DNA from 4 places in the Paenibacillus sp. sgz302115 genome. Region 3 is predicted to be linked to each of the others. Evidence: predicted binding sites of a transcription regulator. Region 3 holds the regulator's gene; each other region holds the start of a gene.
What was found. The regulator Rex, encoded in region 3, represses fermentation and respiration genes when NADH is low (regulators of the CRP and FNR family bind a similar motif). The targets are predictions, from matches to a motif close to TTGTGAAATATTTCACAA.
Positions count from the first base shown of each region.

Region 1: the regulator Rex is predicted to act here: its motif matches at 1,903-1,920, upstream of AC0LWN_RS24805 (flavocytochrome c).
Region 2: the regulator Rex is predicted to act here: its motif matches at 1,686-1,703, upstream of adhE (bifunctional acetaldehyde-CoA/alcohol dehydrogenase).
Region 4: the regulator Rex is predicted to act here: its motif matches at 1,350-1,367, upstream of AC0LWN_RS07800 (helical membrane plugin domain-containing protein).

Region 1 covers NZ_JBVYOK010000017.1:65,502-68,652, forward strand. The annotation lists gene AC0LWN_RS24800 (class I SAM-dependent methyltransferase) at 871-1,629, opposite strand; gene AC0LWN_RS24805 (flavocytochrome c) at 1,935-3,151, shown strand, end outside.
Region 2 covers NZ_JBVYOK010000020.1:16,632-19,782, forward strand. The annotation lists gene adhE (bifunctional acetaldehyde-CoA/alcohol dehydrogenase) at 1-1,610, opposite strand, end outside; gene AC0LWN_RS26175 (LytTR family transcriptional regulator DNA-binding domain-containing protein) at 1,898-2,281, opposite strand; gene AC0LWN_RS26180 (cyclic lactone autoinducer peptide) at 2,303-2,413, opposite strand; gene AC0LWN_RS26185 (accessory gene regulator ArgB-like protein) at 2,410-2,934, opposite strand; gene AC0LWN_RS26190 (hypothetical protein) at 2,927-3,151, opposite strand, start outside.
Region 3 covers NZ_JBVYOK010000021.1:91,665-94,815, reverse strand. The annotation lists gene dinG (ATP-dependent DNA helicase DinG) at 1-1,495, shown strand, start outside; gene AC0LWN_RS26960 (redox-sensing transcriptional repressor Rex) at 1,701-2,354, shown strand; gene AC0LWN_RS26955 (amidohydrolase) at 2,341-3,151, shown strand, end outside.
Region 4 covers NZ_JBVYOK010000002.1:494,890-498,040, forward strand. The annotation lists gene AC0LWN_RS07790 (alpha-galactosidase) at 1-449, shown strand, start outside; gene AC0LWN_RS07795 (nitroreductase family protein) at 519-1,130, opposite strand; gene AC0LWN_RS07800 (helical membrane plugin domain-containing protein) at 1,449-1,862, shown strand; gene AC0LWN_RS07805 (NAD(P)/FAD-dependent oxidoreductase) at 1,879-3,057, shown strand.

The DNA of each region.
Region 1 (3,151 bases), on a different contig from region 3:
CATTGCTTCCGAACCAGAGAAAGTCACTCTGTGGAATACACCACCCCGGAAGTAGGCCTGCCGATTAAACAAACCCTCAAGGAAGCACTTACGTAAACGAGGAATACACAGGAATAAGCGCAAGAGCCAGAATGCGTCCATACACGTTCCAGTAACTTGCGTAGCAAACAATTACGCCAACGGATGGCCAGACCCGGTGTACAGTGTAGCCCAGAGAAAAAACTGGCCTGTACGCGGTATATCCACAAAAGGAGCCAGAAATGTAGCTGTTACGCGGGGCGAAGTTGCTGAAATCGTTGCTGCTGCAATATACTCCTACCGGGAGTAAGGGAATAGCGCTTTTACACGGCCGGAAAATATTATACGCCAAAGAAAGGCTGTCAGGCCTTCCTAATGAAATATTCATCTATTCTCCGTTCTCCTCGCTCAGAGCGTTGTACGGATCTTTGATGAGAACGACATTGCTATCCATTGGCGTCAGCTTTGTTGTTATTCTGGCAATCGGGCTTGCTCGCTGTCTCGCGGGTGGTGCGGCCGCTTAATCGGCTGAAGGAAGCGGTTGGGCGATATGAGCCTTCCTATTCACCGGGGAAAGATTTTCCCCAGGGGGGACAGAACCGAGATTGGGGAAATGATTACCACCTTCCAGTCGATGTCGGATCGAATTCGGCAGCATCAGCGCAACCAGATTGAGTTCTTGCAGAATATCTCGCACGAGCTTAATTGAAGGGGAGAGCCTGCAAGTTGCTATCCCCGGCGAGCAGTTTTTTCGTATCCTGGTCAATTTGCTGCAGAATGCGGTTAGGCATACAAGATCTTGGCGATGCGAGGTTCAGCTTTGTGAAATATGCAGAGGACCATTGATCTGACTTACCGCTTGTAAGCAACTACTCGAATTCTGCGATAGTCCATTACCCAGCGCCCCTTCTGAAAGAGCGTTGGTCTCAGCTCCTGCTCCAAATGCTGAAGGAGCGCCTCCCGCTCAGATACATTCAGTACACTCAAGACCCCATTGGCAAAAGTAAGGATCCACTTCTGCAAAGCCAGATCCCCTTCTTCCAGTGACGTTGGGCGGTCGAAGCAGACTGCTAGTTCTACGGTCAGCCCATGCTGTTCCAGCAAGGTCGAATACTGCCCGATTGTGGGGAAGTACCATGGCAGTTCCAGCTTGTCGCTTGCACCGATGGCGGCAAATGCGTGCGGCAATCCTGAAACGATAGAAGCGATATTGCCGTGTGCGCCAAATTCGGCGATATAACGCCCTCCCTTCCGCAGACTGGCAGCGATGGAGGCGGCAGCTCCGTCTGCATCGCGCAGCCAGTGAATGGCGGCATTGCTAAAGACAGCGTCGGCAGGCTGCTCCGCAACGTACCTTTGTCCATCCGCGAGAATAAAGGTCAGATCGGGATACTTGGTGCGTGCGGCTTGGATCATTTCGGCAGATGCGTCGATTCCGGTTACGTCAGCGCCGTTAGCGGCAATGGCGCTGGCCAGGTCTCCGGTGCCGCAGCCCCAGTCGAGAATCCGCTCCCCTTGCTGCGGCTGCAGCAGTTCAAGCAGCGACTCTCCGTAACGAGACACAAACGACATAGCTGTATCATAGCTTCCTATATTCCATTGCTGTACCATCTTCTTGTTTCCTTTCTTGGATCAGAATGTCCCCTAATTCTCATTGCGGGCTAGCTTTATGATCTATTATATAGCACGGCTTCTTATAAGAATAATATATAAATATTATATAGTTGATTGGATATTCCTATAAGATCATTTTAGCTTCTGACTAATCGAGAAAGAAGGACAGAAAAGTAACTGCAGGTGTCAGAAGCTTCACTTACTTTAATTACTAAACGATTTTTTTAATTACGTAAGCTTCCAAGGCCAGCCCCTTTACCGCTATGATAATTGTGAAAATATGCACAAGGGGGCAACATCACATGAAAAAGAAAGCAGCCGCTGCTCTTATTCTCATTCTCTCTGTCATGCTGGTTATCGCAGGATGCGGCAACAACAACAGCAGCAACAGCGCCAGCAGTGAGAACAAAGGTAAGACCAGTGAGACCAAAGAAAAAGCTGAAGCCGTATCGGGAGCATCTGAAGCAAGCTATACACCTTACGATCAATTAAAGGATAAATATGATATCATCATTGTCGGTGCAGGCGGTGCGGGTATGTCTGCTGCGCTTGAAGCCAAGGCAAAAGGCTTGAATCCGGTTATTTTGGAAAAAATGCCGGTTGCCGGCGGGAATACTACCAAATCTTCCTCGGGGATGAATGCTTCCCAGACGAAATTCCAGAAAGAGCAAGGGATTGAAGACAGCAATGATTTATTTTATGAAGAGACCTTAAAAGGCGGCCATAACACCAACGACAAAGAGATGCTTCGTTTCTTCGTTGACAATTCCGCAAGCGCGATTGATTGGCTGGATTCGATCGGCATTCGCTTGAACAATATCACGATTACAGGCGGAATGAAGGAAAAACGCACACACCGTCCTGAAGACGGCTCTGCGGTGGGCCAATACCTTGTCAAAGGTTTGGTGAAAAACGTTCAAGATAAAGGCATCCCATTGTTTGTAAATGCCGATGTAAAGGAAATTACGCAAGAGGGCGGCAAAGTTAACGGCGTGAAGGTCCTCTTCAACCAAGCTGACGAAAAGACTATTACAGCTTCTGCTGTCGTTGTAACAACCGGCGGTTTCGGTGCCAACAAGGAAATGATTGAACAAGTTAGACCTGATCTGAAGGGGTACGTAACCACCAACCAGGTTGGCAGCACAGGCGACGGTATCAAAATGATCGAGAAGGTCGGCGGCTACACAGTCGATATGGATCAGATCCAGGTTCACCCGACGGTACAGCAGGAGAAATCCTATCTGATCGGGGAAGCGGTTCGCGGGGAAGGCGCTCTGCTAGTTTCAAGTGAAGGCAAACGTTTCACGAACGAAATGGATACCCGTGATAATGTTACCGCTGCGATCAATAAGCTTCCAGAAAAATCAGCATACCTTATCTTTGATTCCGGGGTTAAAACCCGCGTCAAAGCGATTCAGCAATATGAAAAAATGGGCTTTGTAAAAACAGCGGATACTATCGAGGCATTGGCCAAAGAAATCGGCGTTCCAGCGGATCAATTGAAAAAGACATTGGAAAC
Region 2 (3,151 bases), on a different contig from region 3:
GTACCTTTTTCTACGGTAGTTGTCGATGGATCTGGTTCAACTTCCGAGAACACTTCAATGGCTACAGGTGTTTGACGTTGACGCAGATAGTGTTCAACTCTTTCTACATAGCCCAGTTTAACCATCATAGGGTCAGTGATGATAGCAACCCGGGTGATGTCAGGCATTTTAGCCAGGTATTGAGTAGCGCCTTTTTCGAAGTAAATCTTGTCAGGTACTTTAAACCATTGCATATTCACGGTACGACGGTTCACCCTTTTCACGTTGATCAGATTGATGGCAGTAACGTTCTGCGATACCGAGTTGCGGCCGTAAGATCCGCAGCCCAGAGTCAATGAAGGGATATTCGTATTGTAGATATCGCCGATAGCGCCGTGAGTCGATGGCGAGTTGACGAGAATACGTCCGGTCTGCAGACGGTTAGAGAACTTCATGATTACTTCTTCGTTGTTGGAGTGGATGGCCGAGCTGTGGCCCATACCGCCAAATTCAACAATTTGAGCTGCACGTTCGATACCTTGATCAGCATTCTTAACTTTGTAGCAAGCAAGAACCGGGCTCAATTTTTCAGCGGAAAGCGGATATTTAGTACCTACGCCTTCAAGCTCAGCTACCAGGATCTTAGTGCCTGCAGGAACTTGAATGCCGCACATTTCAGCGATCTTCACTGCGGATTGACCTACGATTGCCGGGTTAACTGCGCATTTTTCAACGTTCATTGCGCCGCTTGTCAGCTTGGCAGCTTCTTCTTTATTTACAAAGTAGCAGCCGTTGGCGATCATTTTCTTCTTCACTTGATCAAAGATGGCTTCTTCAATGATAACAGCTTGCTCGGAAGCACAAATCATACCATTGTCAAAAGTCTTCGACAGAATAATGTCGGTTACCGCTTGATCAATATCGGCACTCTTTTCAATGAAGGCAGGCACGTTACCAGGACCTACGCCAAGAGCCGGTTTACCGCAGCTATAAGCTGCTTTTACCATTGCCGAACCGCCTGTTGCCAGGATAAGCGCAACGTCCGGATTGTTCATTAGTGCATTTGTTTTGTCCATCGTTGGCAGCTCGATCCATTGGATACAGTTCTCAGGAGCGCCGGCTTTAACGGCTGCATCATGAAGAATTTTTGCTGCTGCGGCACTACACTCTTGCGCAGATGGATGGAAACCGAATATAATAGGATTACGTGTCTTCGCTGCAATCAGTGCTTTAAACATCGTGGTGGATGTTGGATTCGTTACAGGTGTGATCCCCATAATGATTCCGACTGGTTCAGCAATCTTTTGGAAGCTGTCATATTGGTTGTCTTCAACAACGCCTACTGTTTTGTCGTATTTAATTCCGTGCCAGATATATTCAGTTGAGAAGATGTTCTTCGTAATTTTGTCTTCGTATACTCCGCGGCCAGTTTCTTCTACAGCCAGCTTAGCCAGGTACATGTGCTTGTCGAGTCCTGCGAGCGCCATTGCATGAACGATTGTGTTAACTTGCTCTTGATCCAGCGCCATGTAAGCTTCTTGAGCTTTCTTTGCTTTATCCACCAAAGTCTGAACATACTCTTCAGCGGTGGTTTGTTTCACTTGGGCGGCGACTTCGTTCTTAACTGCCATCTCCCTCGTCCTCCTGTCAATTTTTAGGTTGTTTTTCTCTACACATTTATCTTATCACATTCTCTTCGTCTTGCATAGTGAAATCTTTCACAAAGTATAAAGTTTTTTTTGATTTGTTTTCAAAGCGCTTTCATTTGATAAAATTCAGGGCATATTTCCATATTATATGTGTATTAATTTATGGAATTGTTATAATTCCCCATACGCTAATTCTGATCCTCGTGTAAACATACCTGAGTGTTACAAAAAAAAGGAACTGTCATCGGACAGTCCCCTCGCATTGGCATCTAACAAACGATAATGTTAGGATTCATTCGGGTAAGTTCTTGTTCAACAAGCCTGTAACGATGATAGGCAATCGTGCAGCTAACAGAACTCTGGCTGCTCATGTCGTCAAAATAAGCAACCTTATATGTTCTCTCCAGACGTGCCACGTTATCAATATTGACCGCCGTTCCCCGATCTACGATGCTGAAGTGGCATCCGGTGCTGTTAAGCGCGTTCACCCAGTAACGCAAGGGTCCCATGATGTAATAAACGCCTTCCCTCGTATGTACCAGGATAGACTGTGATTCGATGGTATTGCACTTAAGAAACAAGATGCGCTCTAAGCCAACAGTGATGATCCCGGCAGATCCGTCAGCGGTTTCGGTAACGGAAATAGCATTCATGGAATCAACCTGCTTTCTCAACTATTTTTTTAAGAGCTCGGCCGGAATGTCGCCTTTGTACCAAAATAAAAAACAATTCGTTCCTACCGTTGCTTCTGCAACCTTGGTCAGTATGTTTGCCACCAGATTCATGATCTCACCACCTTTCCAAGCACCAGCGTAACGCTCTGAGCGAGAAAGCTGAACGCAAGCACCGACGATAGAATGAAGTAATTGGAAGCAACAAGCAGCATGGCTGCAAGCTTCATATAAGGAAAATACTTTGGGGGAATCCTCGATTGCTGATCTATGCCTACCGGAGCCAGGAACAGAATTGCAAGCATTGCCGCAGTTGTCGCTACAACGGTCCATAATTCAGACACAGCAACCAGGGAGATACCAGTAAAGCTCAATGTGGAGACAACGGTGCACTGCAGATTGGATTTGAGATGAATGCCTCCTGTTAACTGGCGGAGCAGCGCGAACGAGATGAGGATTGCAGCGGCCTCCCCCGTATGACCGGTAAATAAGGAGATGCCCAAGGTTGCCAGAACAATAAATATCACATTAAGAAGCATCGCAATCGCGAATTTAAAAACTTCAACCGAGGATGGATGATCCGGTACGGAGCGTTTTAGTGAAAATGCCATTTTTGCAGCGAGCAGCTCAATCATTCATTTTCTCCTTTCTAATTGAGTAATACATTAAAAAGGTAAAGGCGCTTATGAAGAAAAGAATGCACCAGCCTATCTCATTCTTGTACATGATCAAAGAGAACAGCAGAAAGAAAAGCACAATCAATCCCACCACCAGCGTTCCTTCCCAGCGCAGCCGCAACCTTTCGAAATCAAAAGTAAAGCCAATGCCAAGCTTGAACAAAACCCACGCCAG
Region 3 (3,151 bases):
CCACCAGCTTCTTCCAGCCTATGAGCATCTCGTTATTGATGAAGCCCATCATCTGGAGGATATCGCGGGCAAGCATCTGGGGATGCAAATGAAATATTTCACTGTTGCCCATACGCTCACGCGCCTGTATAAGGACAGCAAGAGCGGCCAGCTCCCGGTACTGCGTCAAATGCTGCAGTCGTCAGGCAGTGAGCAGGCGGCGGAATGGAGCAGTGTAATCGACAGAATCTATCCCGATCTGCTCACAGTGAAGGAATCCTGGGACATGCTCAGCGATAAGCTGTTCGGCCTTCTGCCGGAGCGCAGCGATGCTGCAGCGGGCGAAGCGGGACAACTCGTTACACGCCTCCTGCCTGGCAGCAAACCGAAGGCGTGGGAGGAATTGGCCCAGATTGAGAACACCTTCAATCTCAGTCTCAGCGAAATTATCCGCAAAGGCGACAAGATGCTCAGCGAGATGCGTGATACGGAGAGCCAGTCCACTTCGGACAGTCTGGTAACGGATATCGGCGGATTGTTCAAGGATTTGGCTTCTATTCGCGAGCAGGTCCGGTTCTTTATGAATCTGAACGACGAGAATAATGTCTACTGGATGGAAGGCAGCAGCAATTACCGTGGCAAATCACTCCAGCTGTATGCCGTTCCGGTGGATGTCAGCGCCCAGCTCAAGGAGCTGTTTTTCGATAAAAAGAAAAGCATTGTGCTGACCTCCGCCACCCTCTCTGTAGATAAATCCTTCCAGTTCATGATTGATAATCTTGGACTTGCCGGGTCTGCAGAGGAAGGGCGTCTGATGACAGCCCTGCTTCCCTCACCGTTCAAGTACCGGGAGCAGGCGCTGCTGGTCATCCCGCGCGATTTTCCAAGTGTCAAAGGCAGTGTGGGCGATGCCCGGTTTGTAGATAAGCTGGTGCATTCGCTGGCCGAAGCTGCGGTGGCTACCCGGGGCCGCATGCTGGTGCTGTTCACTTCCTACAAAATGCTCCGCCAGGTTTATGACCCGCTGAAGGAGGCGCTCTCCTCAGAGGATATCAGCGTACTGGGGCAGGGCGTAGAGGGCGGCAGCCGCAGCAAGCTGATCCGGCGTTTTCAGGACAGCGCCGCTTCTGTACTGCTTGGGACGAGCAGCTTTTGGGAAGGTGTGGATATTCCGGGCGAGGCGCTGACCTGTCTGGCTATCGTCAGATTGCCCTTCCAGCCGCCAAACCATCCGCTTGCGGAGGCCAAGGCGGAGCTGCTGCAGGCGCAGAAGAAGAATCCTTTTATGAAGCTGTCTGTCCCGCAGGCGGTGATCCGGTTCAAACAGGGCTTTGGGCGGCTGGTACGTACTGCGCAGGACCGCGGCATCGTAATTGTATATGATACCAGAGTTATTGAATCTTATTATGGAAAGTACTTCCTGTATTCGCTGCCCGGACCCAAGATGGAGCATATGCTGACTGACCAGATGGTTCCGCGGATTGCCGAATGGCTTGAGGACGGCGGCGTTTCTTGAAGTTTTTTGAACCAGCTATAGTTTTTTTATAATATTCGGATTTGCTTGTACATTCCGTCCTTTAGCAGCCAGCTCAGTATGGGAGGCTAAAGGACGGCCCTATACTTACGAAGCACTAACAAAACTTAAACCAATGCTTACGAAGTGAGTTTGTACGAAGAATACCAAGGAAGCATCGCTATACAAACTTTGAGGAGGAGAAAATATGAAATCAGATAAAATATCGGAGGCCGTCGTTCGCAGACTCCCTGTGTACCTGCGATTCCTGAACGATCTCCAGAAGCGTGAAATTCCCACTGTCTCTTCTCAGGAGCTGGGGCAGAAGCTTGATCTTAATCCGGCGCAGATCCGCAAGGATTTGGCCTATTTTGGTGATTTTGGCAGAAAAGGCATCGGTTATGATGTGTCTTATTTGATCGAGAAAATCCGCCATATTCTAAAGCTGGACCAGCAAATTAACGTGGCGCTTGTGGGTGCCGGTAATCTTGGACACGCTTTATCAAATTACAATGCTTACTTGAAGGACACCATGAAAATCACCGCTGTATTTGATTCCTATGCACCCAAGGTAGGGCAGATGATCAACTCCCTTACCGTACAGCCGATGGAAGAGCTGGGCAGCACGATTCGTGAACAGGGAATCCGTATCGGAATCATCACGGTGCCTGACAGTGAAGCTCAGAACGTGGCCGACATTCTGATAGACTCAGGCATTGAAGCGATCCTGAATTTTGCACCGGTTATTTTGAAGACCCCGGCCAATATTCGCGTTCACGCCGCTGATTTTACAACTGATTTGCAGAGCTTGGCTTATTATTTGCATGACGGAAAGGACGAAGTGGAAGATGAGCAGCAATAAGACAGTAATTATCAACGGACGTTTTCTGGTTCCGGGAACGGATGAGCCGGTGCTGAGCGGTTATATGACCATAGAAAATGATCTTATCACTTACATAGGGGAAGAGAAGCCAGCCCTTGAAGCTGGCACACAGACTATAGACGGCAGCCGTCTGCTGTTTATGCCGGGTCTTGTGAATACACATGGGCACACGGCAATGTCGCTGCTGCGCGGTTATGGGGATGATATGGTTCTTCAGAGCTGGCTGCAGGAAAAGATGTGGCCGATGGAAGAAAAATTCACCGGAGAGGATGTCTACTGGGGAACCTCCCTGTCTGTGCTGGAGATGCTTAAGGGCGGGACAACAACCTTCCTGGACATGTATGATCATATGGACCGGGTCGCTGAGGTTACGGAACTGTCGGGTATCCGTGCGGTGCTGATGCGCGGCGTAATCGGCCTGTGCCCGGAAGAAGTGCAGAACCATAAGCTGGCTGAAGCGGTTGCTTTTGCCCGTAATTGGCATGGCAAAGCGGACGGAAGAATTACTACAATGATTTCGCCGCATGCGCCTTACACCTGCCCTCCGGACTTTTTCGTAAAATTCGTGCAGGCGGCTCATGATCTGGACCTGCCGATGCATACGCATATGTCGGAGACACGGCGCGAAGTGGAGCAGAATGCCGCGGATTACGGCCTGCGTCCGGTAGCACATCTGGAGAAACTTGGCATGTTCACACGCCCGTCCCTTGTCGCTCACGGTGTGCATTTGAACGATGAGGAGATCGAGATCCTTGCCCGCTACAACGTCGGTGTAT
Region 4 (3,151 bases), on a different contig from region 3:
ACCACCAGGTTCACCGCAATACTTCGCTTGAGCTGCGCGGTCATGTGGCCATGTCGGGCAATTTCGGCTATGAGCTGGACCTGACGAAATTTTCGAAAGAAGAGAAGGCGACGGTGAAGGAGCAGGTGGCGCTGTATAAAGAGCTGCGTCCGCTTGTGCAGTTCGGAGAGCAGTACAGATTGCTGAGTCCTTTTGAGGGCAACGAGACGGCGTGGCTGATCGCCGCCGAGGATAAATCCGAGGCTGTGGTCGTATATGCCCGCACGCTGGCCGAGCCTAATGATGCTCTACATTATCTGCGCCTCAAGGGTCTTGATCCAGAGGCCGATTACCAGTGGCTTGAAGGCGGCGGCGTATATGGCGGGGACCATCTCATGTATGCGGGGCTGCCGCTGCCTGCGCTGCACGGAGATTTCCAAAGTGTTCTGTGGCGCTTCCGCAAAATATAGATCGTTATCAACTGAAAAAGGGTCTTCCGGCGTTAATGCCGGAAGACCCTTTTTCCGCATAATCAAATATTAAAAGAACTCCACAAATTCATTTACCGGCTTGCGGTAGCCGCGCGGTCTGATTTTGTGCTGGTTGTCTTTGCCGATCGTAATCATCATGACTGGAATAAGATTGTCCGGCAGGCCCAGTACTTCCTTGACTGCTTCAGGAACGCTCATCGGGCAGGTATCCCAGCCCTTGTCCTTAGCAATCAGCATGAACTGCATGGCTGACAAGGAAGCATTGCGGATCGCTTCTTCACGTTGGAAGGCGTCATTGCCGACGTGCATGTTATTAATATCTTCGATTGTGCGGTTGAATTCATCTTCGCTCATTGCCCCGAGCATTTTGAGGCCGCTATAGATTTCCGGTGCTTGCAGATAAGCGTTCTTGTCACCAAGCACGATAATGACGGCTGAAGCGGTATGGATTTTGTATTGGCCATAGGCGGCTTCGCGGACTTTTTCCTTCAAGTCCTTATCGGCAACAACCTTGTAATGGACGTGCTGCAAATTAAATGTCGATGGGGCAAGACGGGCCAGCGAGAACATTTCCTCCAGCTCATTCTGAGGAATCTTGATGCCCTCAATGAAATTATTGGCCGATCTCCGTGCTTGAACCAGTTCTGAAAAAGTGCTCATGTGTATTCCTCCATTGGATATGTAGTGGTTAATTATTAACTGCTGATATTAATTAATAAACTTACTAAATGTTACTTACTCAAGATAGCACAGCTATTGTGCTTCGTCAATGATAAAAATACTACAAGTGTGAATTTTCACATAAAATCAAGGAAATAATCAAAAAATACAGAAAAGAAGTGATTTTAATCACAAAACAAGGTAAAACAGGCAAAAAGATTGTGACGTTTATTACATGAAGAGTGTTATAATAGTCACATTGATTTAGCGGTCTGTTATTTATATATGAGACAAAGCTAATACAAAGGAGCGCTCGATATGTCAGAAACAATTACGAAAACACAAGCTTTAACCAAAGATGAGCTTCTGGATCAACTCTTGAAGCCCGAGGTTCAGGAATCATTAACGACGCTGGTGGAGCAATTGCCCCAGATTACACAGCTTGTCAGTGTCTTGAGCAAATCGGTTGATTTTGTGCAGGCTGTTGCAACGGATGAGGTTTTGAAGAGTGACACTGTAGGCGCCATCAAGGAACTGGCTGAGCCTGTGGTAGATTCCGTCAAAACAATGGCAGCTAATGTGATCGAAGCAAAGGACCGTGCAAATGAGAGCAGCGAGACAATCAGCCTGTTCGGGATGATGCGCATGATCAAGGACCCGCAGGTGCAGAAAATGCTCCGCTTTATGAACGCATACCTGCAAATCAGCGGCGAACGCAATCCACAAAAATAAGGACGGAGGAAATAATATGTCAAAACATATCGTTATTCTGGGCGCAGGGTACGGCGGTCTCCTGAGCGCCATTAACGTGCGCAAATATATGAGCAAATTTGAAGCCAAAATCACAGTTGTCAATCAGTATCCAACCCACCAGATCATCACCGAGCTTCATCGTCTTGCGGCAGGCAGTATTGCGGAGCAAGCTGTTGCAATGCCGCTGTCCAAGCTTTTTGCCGGGAAGGATATTGACCTGAAAATTGCCAAGGTGAAATCCTTTTCAGTAGACAGCAAGCAGGTGCAGCTGTCCGATGGCACGTCGCTGTCGTATGATGCGCTTGTTGTGGCGCTTGGCAGTACTACAGCTTATTTCGGCATACCAGGGCTGGAAGAGTATAGCATGGTGCTTAAATCCGCTGCCGACGCGAACAAAATCCATGGGCATATCGAAGACCGTATCCGTGAATACGCCAAAACAAAAAATCCTGCCGATGCAACGATACTTATTGGTGGAGGCGGCTTGACCGGTGTGGAACTGGTGGGCGAGATTGCCGATGTCCTGCCGAAGCTGACCAAACGTTATGGCGTTGATGCCAAGGAAATTAAGCTTCTGCTTGTTGAAGCAGGTCCGAAGATTCTGCCGGTGCTGCCGGATCATCTGATTGAGCGTGCGACAGCAAGCCTGACCGCCCGTGGCGTTCAGTTCTTAACGGGTCTTCCTGTTACCAATGTTGCCGGAAATGTAATCGATCTGAAGGATGGCCAGCAAATCGTTGCGAACACCTTCGTGTGGACCGGTGGTGTGCAGGGGAATCCGCTGGTCGGCGAATCCGGGCTTGAAGTGAACCGTGGACGTGCTACAGTCAATGAATTCCTGCAATCCACATCTCACCCGGATGTATTCGTAGCAGGCGACAGCGCCGTTGTGTTCGCACCGGACGGCCGTCCTTATCCGCCAACAGCACAAATCGCCTGGCAGATGGGCGAGCTGATCGGCTATAATCTGTATGCTTATCTGAATAACAGCGCCTCGGAAGCTTTTAGTCCGGTCAATTCGGGCACGCTTGCCAGTCTGGGCCGTAAAGACGGTGTAGCTATCATCGGCGCCAGCTCAACACCGCTGAAAGGACTGCCTGCAACGCTCATGAAGGAAGCGAGCAACATCCGTTATTTGTCCCACATTAAAGGCCTGTTCAGCCTGGCGTACTAAACGATAAATTCCCCTCCAAGCAGACACCCGACAACACCTGATGTTGTATAAGGTGCGGGTGAGCTTGGAGGGTTTTTTGTGATATTCTGAGAAC